Regions from separate parts of the Janthinobacterium sp. 67 genome, predicted to be linked through region 2. Evidence: predicted binding sites of a transcription regulator. Region 2 holds the regulator's gene; each other region holds the start of a gene.
What was found. Region 2 encodes HrcA, which represses chaperone genes, less so after heat shock. Its sites were predicted from a motif close to TTAGCACTCNNNNNNNNNGAGTGCTAA; they were not measured.
Positions count from the first base shown of each region.

Region 1 (3,278 bases), 1.4 Mb from region 2:
CCGATTACTGCGTAAAATGGCTGTTTTGAAAATCAGGAAACAACCATGAAAAAAACCGACCTGGCCAAAAGCGATGCCAAGAAACTGATGGGAAAGATGAATGTTCCCGGCGCCGGTGCATTCGGTAAGGAAGCGGTCGTCGTCGACCGCCGCGAGCAGCGCAAGCGCGACCAGGCCCTGGGCCTGGTGCCATTCGCCGTCAAGCTGAACAGCGATCTGGTCTTGCAATTGCAGACCCTGGCCAAGGAACGCGGCGTGGATCTGAATGAAGTGGTCGCCGAGCTGATCACCAAAGGCTTGGCTGCAGCTTAACGGCCGACCATGTTTATCTGTTGATAAACATCATTTGTAAAACTAAAAGGCGCCTCGCGGCGCCTTTTACATTGCGGCATGGCTGGCGATTACACGTAGGCGGCCAGGGCGCCCTTCATTTTTTTCAGCGCCGCCACTTCGATTTGACGGATGCGTTCGGCCGATACGCCGAACTCGTCCGCCAGCGCGTGCAAGGTGGCGCCGGAGCCGTCGTCGTTGGCCAGCCAGCGCGCTTCGATGATGCGGCGCGAACGGGCGTCGAGCTTGCTCAAGGCCGTTTCCAGGCCTTCCGATTGCAAACGCGTCACTTGTTCCGCTTCCAGCACCTTGGTCGGCTCGCTTTGCTCCGACGACAGGTAGGCGATCGGTGAAAACTTGTCGTCTTCATCGTCGGTCGGCGATTCCAGCGCGATGTCGCGGCCGCTCAAACGCGTTTCCATCTCGATCACTTCTTCGCGCTTCACGTCGAGCAGCTTGGCCAGCGCATCGATCTGCTTCGGCGTCATCGCGTCCAGGCCCGTCTTGTGGCTGCGCAGGTTGAAGAACAGCTTGCGCTGTGCCTTCGTCGTCGCGACCTTGACCAGGCGCCAGTTTTTCAGGATGTACTCGTGCATCTCGGCTTTCACCCAGTGCATGGCGTACGACACCAGGCGCACGCCCTGGTCCGGATCGAAACGTTTCACGGCTTTCATCAAGCCGATATTGCCTTCCTGAATCAGGTCGGCATGCGGCAAGCCATAGCCCAGGTAGCCGCGGGCAATCGAGACCACCAGGCGCAGGTGCGACAGCACCAGCTCTTGCGCGGCGGCCAGGTCATTTTTTTCGCGCAGGCGTTTCGCCAGCGAAATTTCTTCGTCGTGGGTCAACATGGGCAGGCGGTTCACGGCCGAAATATAGGCGTCGATATTGCCCAGATTGCCAGTGAAACCGAGGCCCAGCGCATTACTTTTGGTCGGAACCAATGCGGACGTTGCGGACATCATAGTCATGTTTTCTCCCTCGTAGTCTTGCTTTGTTCCAGTTGGCCACGTCACGCGACGTGGTCCTGTTGTCTGTTTGCGTATTCGGTCTTGCACTTTGCAGAGCGCGGCACCATCTTCATCTGGCGTCCATGGCGCTACTGCCTTTGGTATGTCCCTATATTAGCACTCTCTGCTTGAGAGTGCCAATCAGCACATTTAATCGTCCTGATAGCCTAAATACTATGGCGGGTTAATGCTTGATATATATCTCTGAACAGCGATTTGAACACGTAACCAGTCTACGACCTCTGGCTGAAGCGAACCTTAAGAATACTTGCTAAACATCAAGATAACAGCAGATGGGGAGGGTGAGGCGCATGGCGGCACCGCAGGCGCCGCCATGGAAGGGAAGGTCAGTTCAGGCGCGCCAGGTGGCGCTGCACGCAGAGGAAGGCGCCGATCAGGCCCAGGCCGGCGCTGACGGCCAGCAAGCCGGCCATCGGCAGCGGCGCCAGCGGCACCAGCTGGAATTCGGACGCGTACAGGCGGGCAAATTCGGCAATCGCGGTATTGAGCGGTTGCAAGGCCAGCGCGACGGCGCCCAGGGCCAGCGCGCCGGCACACAGGCCCAGCAGGGCGCCCGTGTAATAGAAGGGGCGGTGGATGAAGGTGTCCGTGGCGCCGATCAGTTTCGAAATGCTGATTTCATCGCGCTGCTGCATCACCTGCAGGCGGATGGTATTGAAGACCACGGCGATCACGGCCACGCCCAGGGTGATGGCCAGCAGCAGCAGCACCAGGCGCAGCACGCCCAGCAGGGCCGCCAGGCGCTTGACCCAGGCCGAATCGACCTGCGCCGATTCCACGCCGGGCAAGTGGCGCAGCTGTTCCGCCACCGCGTCGACGTCCCGCGCTTCGCTGGCGCTGCTGAAGGCATCGAGTTTCAGCACATAGCTGTCGGGCAGGGGATTGTCGCCCAGGGTGCTGAGCACGTCTGCCAGGCCATTCTTGTTTTTCAGGGTATCGAGCGCCTGTTCGCGCGGGATGAAGACGATCTTCGCCTTTTGCTCGCCGACGATCTTGCGCATGGAACTGGCCAGGGCCACGGCTTGCTCGCGCGGCGTGTCGATCTTCAGGAAGACGCTGATTTCCGGATCGACCGACATCTGTTCCGACATGGGACGCACGTTGTCGAGCATGGTCAAGCCGGCGAACGGCAGCGACAGCGCGATGGCGACCACGACGACGTTCAACAGGAAGCCGCCCGGCGACTTGCGCAGGTGAATCAGCGCCGAACCCAGCGCGAAACGGTGTTGCCGGAACCAGCCTCTCATGACTGTTCTCCCTGCGCGTCGTCCTGGTCGGGCGATGGCGCAAAATTGGGATCGGGCGGCGCGAAGACGGGCGCCTGCGTGGCCTTGTCGATGGCCACCAGCTGGCCGTTCTTCAGGTGGATCACGCGGGCGGCGGCGTCGAGCATCTGTTCGTCATGGCTGGAAATGAGGCAGGTCACGCCCACGGAGTGGAAGGCCTTCAGGGCGTCGAGCACCTTGTTGGCGCTGGCGCGGTCCAGGTTGGCCGTCGGTTCGTCGGCCAGGATGATCTGCGGCCGGTTGACGATGGCGCGCGCGATCGATACGCGCTGCTGCTCGCCGCCCGACAGCGACAGCGGACGCGCCATGGCGCGGTCCAGCAATCCCACCTTGTCGAGTGCGGCGCGCGCGCGCTGCTCGGCGGCCGCCTTGTGGGCGCCGACGACGAGCAGCGGCAGCATGACGTTGGCCAGGATGGAGCGGTCGTTCAATAATTTTTGCTGCTGGAAGATCAGGCCCATGTTACGGCGCAAAAACGGCACGCCTGCCGGCTTGATCTTGGCCATGTCCTGGCCATTGACGATCAGCTTGCCCGACGTGGGGCGTTCCATGGCGGCGATCATTTTCAGCAGGGTGGATTTGCCGGCGCCGGACGGGCCGGCCAGAAACACCAGCTCGCCCTTGGCAATAC
Region 1 covers NZ_PGES01000001.1:5,060,567-5,063,844, forward strand. Annotated here, with positions in the region: gene CLU90_RS22760 (hypothetical protein) at 46-312, shown strand; gene rpoH (RNA polymerase sigma factor RpoH) at 402-1,295, opposite strand; gene ftsX (permease-like cell division protein FtsX) at 1,688-2,608, opposite strand; gene CLU90_RS22775 (cell division ATP-binding protein FtsE) at 2,605-3,278, opposite strand, start outside.
Region 1: a site for HrcA is predicted at 1,455-1,481, ahead of rpoH (RNA polymerase sigma factor RpoH). Genes of this name have one in related genera too.

Region 2 (3,278 bases):
GGTCTGGCAGCTGACGAAGGCCGTGGTCACGGTATAGCTCGATGCCTTGCCTGCGCCATTGGTAATCGTGCACACGGCGCCTTTGGGCTGTTGTGCGATGCTGATGTCGTAGCGGTCATCGGTGTTGACCAGCTTGGTGAAAACAAAGGAAGTCTGACCTGCGGAGACCGGCAAGCGTTCGCCATTGTTCAGGAGAATCAGGCCATCTTTTGCCAGATTGGAGACTTGGCCACTCAGATACAGGTTGCCGCCGCTGCCGCCGCAAGCCGCCAATGTGACGGCGCAAGCCGCCGCCAGCATCGAGCGCAGGTACAAATTTTTCATACATTCTCCAAAACGAATTAGGTTGGGTAGCGCAACGCGGACGCTGGCGCCGCATTGGAATGGCGCCTATTTTAGTCTATCTGGCAAGCTCGATGATCTTGCCTTGTATCACCCTGTAACAATTTTTCGCCGGGAAGCGCTGGCCCGGCCCCATTTCATGGGGGCGCAGCCATGCTGGCTGTGGCGATCAATGCGACAATAGATGCAGGCTGCGCACTGTGGCGCGGCATCCACCGTGAATCCCATGTCTCTTGCTCCTGTAAAACCTGCCGTGCCGCCCAAGGCCATCCTGTTCGACCTCGACGATACCTTGTGGCCCATCGCGCCCGTGATTGCCGCCGCCGAAACCTTGCTGCACGACTGGCTGGCCGCGCATGCGCCCAAGGTGGCGCAGCAGTTTTCCATCGAGGTGCTGCGCCAGCACCGTCTGGCCATGCTGAATGAACAACCGCATTTCCATGGCAACCTGATCGAGCTGCGCCGCGCGGGCCTGCTGACCGCCTTCGAGGCGGCGGGCGAGGATCCGGCCCTCGTCGATGGCGCCATCGCGCAGTTCATGGCGGCGCGCCATCGCGTGCAGCCATATGACGATGTCTTGCCTGGCCTGGCCTGGATGGGCCAGCGCATGCTGGTCGGTTCGATTTCGAATGGCAATGCGGATCTTGAAATTATCGGCCTGGCGCAGCATTTCAAGGTATCGATTGCCGCCAGCGATTTCGGCGTGGCCAAGCCCGATGCCAGCATCTTCCTGGCCGGCTGCGCCGCGTTGGGCGTGGCGCCCCATGAAGCTGTGTATGTCGGCGACGATTTATACTTCGACGTGACGGGCGCGCAAGGGGCGGGCATGCGTGCCGTGTGGATGAACCGCAAGGGCAGCGACGCCCACCTGGCCGCCGGCGTGCAGCCCGACGCCATCTGCGCCAACTTCGATGAATTGCTGCTGTGGCTGCAAGGACAACTGGAAGATTGATCGCCGCTGGACGGGCGAACGTGCATAATAGGCGCTGTTGATGCACGTTCGGCCGCTTTCGTTGCCGCTTGCTTAACAAAATACTTGCTTAACTAAGACACCATGCAACTCGATACACGTGCCCAAACACTGCTGAAAGCCCTGGTCGAGCGATATATCGCCGACGGCCTGCCGGTCGGTTCGCGCGCCTTGTCGAAAATATCCGGCCTCGACCTGTCGCCGGCCACGATCCGCAACATCATGGCCGACCTGGAAGAGCTCGGCTATGTGGCCAGCCCGCACACCTCGGCCGGACGCATCCCCACGCCGCGCGGCTACCGCATCTTTGTCGACACCTTGCTGACGGTCCAGCATATGGACGAACATATGGTGGAGTCGCGCATGCGCCTGCAGACGCCGCAGCCGCAAAAGACCATCGCCAACGCGGCGCAGATGCTGTCGTCGCTGTCGCAGTTTGCCGGCGTCGTGCTTAGCCCGCGCCGCGAATCCGTGTTCCAGCAAATCGAATTTCTGCGCCTGTCCGAAAAACGCATCCTGCTTGTCATCGTCGCGCCCGGCGGCGACGTGCAGAACCGCCTATTGCTGACGGAGGCCGACTATACGCCGGCGCAACTGGTGCAATCGGCTAACTACATCAACCAGAATTATGGCGGCCTGTCGTTCGACGCCGTGCGCGTGCGCCTGCAGGGCGAACTGCGCCAGTTGCGCGACGATATGGGCAGCCTGATGCAGGCTGCCGTGGAGGCGGGCAGCGAAGCGATGGCCGACCATAGCGACGACATGGTGATTTCCGGCGAGCGCAACTTGCTCAGCGTGAGCGATCTGTCATCGAATATGCATTCGCTGCGCCAGATGTTCGACATGTTCGAGCAAAAAACGGGCTTGATGCAGCTGCTCGACGTGTCGAGCAAGGCGACGGGCGTGCAGATTTTCATCGGCGGCGAATCGAAGCTCGTGCCGATGGATGAAATGAGCGTGGTGACGGCGCCGTATGAAGTCAACGGCAAGATCGTGGGAACGTTGGGAGTGATCGGACCGACGCGCATGGCTTACGAGCGCGTCATCCCGATTGTCGATATTACGGCCAAGTTGCTGTCGAACGCACTGAGCCATCATTGACCGTACTGCCTGCCAAGCCAGCCGCCCCGTGGGAGCGGCAAGCCTGGGTCAGGCCGTTTTGTGCGGGCAAGCCGTCTTGGTGCAGTTGCCGTAGATGGCCAGCGCGTGTTCGGCGATCTTGAAGCCGCGCTCTTCAGCCACTTTTTGCTGGCGGATTTCGATCTCTTCGTCGAAGAATTCTTCGACGCGGCCACAGTCGAGGCACACCAGGTGGTCGTGGTGGGAGCCTTCGTTGAGTTCGAAAATCGCCTTGCCGGTTTCAAAATGGTTGCGGTTGAGCAATCCGGCTTGTTCGAATTGGGTCAGGACACGGTAGACAGTTGCCAAGCCGACATCCATATTGTCGGCCAGCAGAATCTTGTAGACGTCTTCCGCGGTCAGGTGGCGTACCGGGCTACTCTGGAAGATATCGAGTATCTTCAGCCGTGGCAGGGTGGCTTTCAGGCCGCTTGCCTTGAGATCACTAGGATTGTTACTCATGTTTGTTGCTCGTATGTGGGTCAGGTGCTTTATCATATAGCGTTTTGTCGGGGAGTGCCAAAATATGCATTTTTTGGCGGGCCGGTCACTCCTGGCGTTTTGTTCATCAAATTGAGGTCATTTATGCGCGTAACACCGGCTGTATTGCCATCTCTCTGGCACCGTATTTCATTCCGAGCACCAGTCGTGGCAGGCATGGTGTGTGTCGCGCTGGCCATGTCCGGCTGCGCCAGCCGTGGCATTCTTGGCGAAAAGCCGGCAGCTGCTCAAAAAGAAGGCAAGGAAGTGGTTCCCGAACAGGGCGCACAAACGACCACCATCACGCCGCTGCAAAAATTCATGTGGTTTTTCTCGCCCTACCGTCCTGACATTCAACAAGGCAACT
Region 2 covers NZ_PGES01000001.1:3,667,776-3,671,053, reverse strand. Annotated here, with positions in the region: gene CLU90_RS16535 (hypothetical protein) at 1-324, opposite strand, end outside; gene CLU90_RS16530 (HAD family hydrolase) at 569-1,294, shown strand; gene hrcA (heat-inducible transcriptional repressor HrcA) at 1,397-2,413, shown strand; gene fur (ferric iron uptake transcriptional regulator) at 2,462-2,893, opposite strand; gene CLU90_RS16515 (outer membrane protein assembly factor BamE) at 3,089-3,278, shown strand, end outside.

Region 3 (3,278 bases), 750 kb from region 2:
GGCGGACGCTCCATGGGCGTCAATCGAATCACGCCGCTGTCACACATATTTACATCAATGCAGGGCAGTTGGCGGACAATACACACTTTTTCCGGCGCTTTTCGCCAACTGCGCGCATCTGCGGGCGCCGCGATGGCAGCGTTTTACTCGTCGACGTAATCGGCTTCGATATCGAGTCCGCCATAGCGGTTTTCGCAAGAGCGGCGCGTCAAGGTCTGTTGTCCGCCCTTGCCGTCAAGCACCATCGTCAAATCGCGGCAAGTACGGCTGTAGCTGCCGGGTTTGGCGTCCGTGCCCGAGGGCGTCAGGCGCACTGCCAGCGGCTGCGCATTGCCCAAGCCCTTGTTGCTCCACTGGCGGCTCTTGCCATCCTCTTCATCCTTCAGGGTGCGCACGGCCGCCTTCAGCAGCGCTGCCTGCTCTTTGGCATTCAGCTTGGCCACCGTCACGTCGGACAGGAAAGGCGGATACACGACGGGCGCCGGGTCCTTGCCCTGCACGTCCCAGCGGCCGCTGCTCTGCGAACAGGTGCGCCGGCTCAAGTCCTGCGTTTTACCAGCCGCCGTGACGACGAATGTCAGGTCGCGGCACACGTGCGCCTTCAGGCTGTGCTCCGTCATGCCCGAGTTGCTGAAGTTATAGCTGACTTTGACCATCACGCCGCGCTCGCCGCCGTTGTCCCACACGTGCGCTTCCTGGTCGTCGTCATCCTTGTTCAAGTCCTTGAACAGCTCGTTAAGCAGCATTTCCTTTTGCTGCGGCGTCAGGGTGGCCACCGTGATCTCGTCGGCGATGGTGGGCGTTTGCGCGGCGGCATTGCCCAGGCAGGCGAAACCGAGGACGGCGGCGCCCAGCAGGCGCAGGGCGGGACGGGAAAGAGTCGATGGCATGATGAGTGAGCTTTCAGGTGCGAATGGCGATATTGATATGCAATTCTAATCATCTTATCAAAATCCATAGCAAAACTCTGTTTCCTTTGCGTACAGGAACGCCGTCCGCCCGACGGGCATGCTAGAGTCGCGCCTGTTGCTGACGCCCGGGAACGAGGCTTGCGTTTGCGCAAACCCTGTGTAAATGCAGGCTGCGCGGAACAAGTATCAATATGTTCCCCTTGAATAAGCCCCCTACCGTCCCTATAATTAGCACTCGTTAGTAGAGAGTGCTAACAAACTCTTTCGTAGCAATCCTCAGGACATGATGGTGCATGCCGGACAACAGCAGGGAACGCTACGCGGTGGGCGACGCCGCGATGCACCACTGCTCAAGCCGGCACGCAACGATGCCATGGGGTTTGCTTGACCGTTGCGGGCTGCTTTCAACGGCGGTCACTGAAAGCACGCCTGGCGCTGTGCCAGGCATGTATTCATTCAGCAACACTTATCCATTGAACTTTAAGGAGTTTTGTATGAATCTGCGCCCATTGAACGATCGCGTCATCGTCAAACGCCTCGACCAGGAAACCAAGACTGCGTCCGGCCTCATCATTCCTGATGCAGCTGCTGAAAAACCGGATCAAGGCGAAGTCCTTGCCGTAGGCAATGGCAAGATTCTCGACGACGGCAAAGTCCGTCCTCTGGATGTCAAAGTGGGCGACCGCGTCCTGTTCGGCAAGTACGCCGGCCAAACCGTCAAAGTTGACGGCGATGAGCTGCTGGTCATGCGCGAAGAAGACATCATGGCGATCGTCGTCAAGTAATTGTTTCCACGTTTTAGATAACTCATTCCGAAATTTCTGGAGAATTGAACATGGCAGCTAAAGAAGTAGTATTCGGCGACGCAGCGCGCGCCAAGATGGTCGAAGGCGTCAATATCCTCGCCAACGCAGTCAAAGTCACCTTGGGCCCGAAAGGCCGCAACGTGGTCCTGGAGCGCTCGTTCGGCGCCCCTACCGTCACCAAGGATGGTGTGTCGGTAGCGAAAGAAGTTGAACTCAAAGACAAGCTCATGAACATGGGCGCGCAAATGGTCAAGGAAGTTGCTTCCCGCACCAGCGACAACGCCGGCGACGGCACCACCACCGCCACCGTGCTGGCACAAGCCATCGTGCGCGAAGGCATGAAGTTCGTTGCCGCCGGCATGAACCCGATGGACCTGAAGCGCGGTATCGACAAGGCTGTTGCTGCGACCGTCGAAGAACTGGCGAAAATCGCCCGTCCTTGCACCACGACCAAGGAAATCGCCCAGGTTGGCGCGATCTCGGCGAACTCGGACTACTCGATCGGCGAGCGTATCGCTGAAGCGATGGAAAAAGTCGGCAAGGAAGGCGTCATCACCGTAGAAGACGGCAAGTCGCTGAACGACGAGCTGGACATCGTTGAAGGCATGCAGTTCGACCGCGGCTACCTGTCGCCATACTTCATCAACAACCCGGAGAAACAAGTTGCCGTACTGGACAGCCCATTCGTCCTGTTGTGCGACAAGAAAATCTCGAACATCCGTGACCTGCTGCCGGTACTGGAACAAGTCGCAAAAGCTGGCCGTCCACTGCTGATCATCGCGGAAGACATCGAAGGCGAAGCGCTGGCCACGCTGGTTGTGAACAACATCCGCGGCATCCTGAAAACCTGCGCAGTGAAAGCACCTGGCTTCGGCGACCGCCGCAAAGCCATGCTGGAAGACATCGCTGTCCTGACCGGCGGCCAAGTGATCGCTGAAGAAGTCGGCCTGACCCTGGAAAAAGTGACCCTGGCCGAACTGGGCCAAGCGAAACGCATCGAAGTGGGCAAGGAAAACACCATCGTCATCGATGGCGCCGGCGAAGCTGCCTCGATCGAAGCACGCGTAAAACAAGTGCGTGTACAGATCGAAGAAGCGACCTCGGACTACGACCGTGAAAAACTGCAAGAGCGCGTCGCCAAACTGGCTGGCGGCGTTGCCGTGATCAAGGTTGGCGCAGCCACCGAAGTCGAAATGAAAGAGAAAAAAGCCCGCGTTGAAGATGCACTGCACGCGACCCGCGCTGCCGTGGAAGAAGGCATCGTGCCAGGCGGCGGCGTAGCCCTGCTGCGCGCACGCGCCAACATCACGGTCAAGGGCGACAATCCTGATCAAGACGCCGGTATCAAGATCGTCCTGCGCGCAATGGAAGAGCCACTGCGCATGATCGTGCAAAACGCAGGCGAAGAAGCTTCGGTCGTCGTGGCAGCCGTACTGGCTGGCACGGGCAACTACGGCTACAACGCTGCCAACGGCACGTATGGCGACATGGTGGAAATGGGCGTTCTGGACCCAGCCAAAGTGACCCGTTCGGCGCTGCAAAACGCCGCTTCGATCGCTTC
Region 3 covers NZ_PGES01000001.1:2,916,115-2,919,392, forward strand. Annotated here, with positions in the region: gene CLU90_RS13130 (hypothetical protein) at 144-890, opposite strand; gene groES (co-chaperone GroES) at 1,406-1,696, shown strand; gene groL (chaperonin GroEL) at 1,747-3,278, shown strand, end outside.
Region 3: a site for HrcA is predicted at 1,140-1,166, ahead of groES (co-chaperone GroES). Genes of this name have one in related genera too.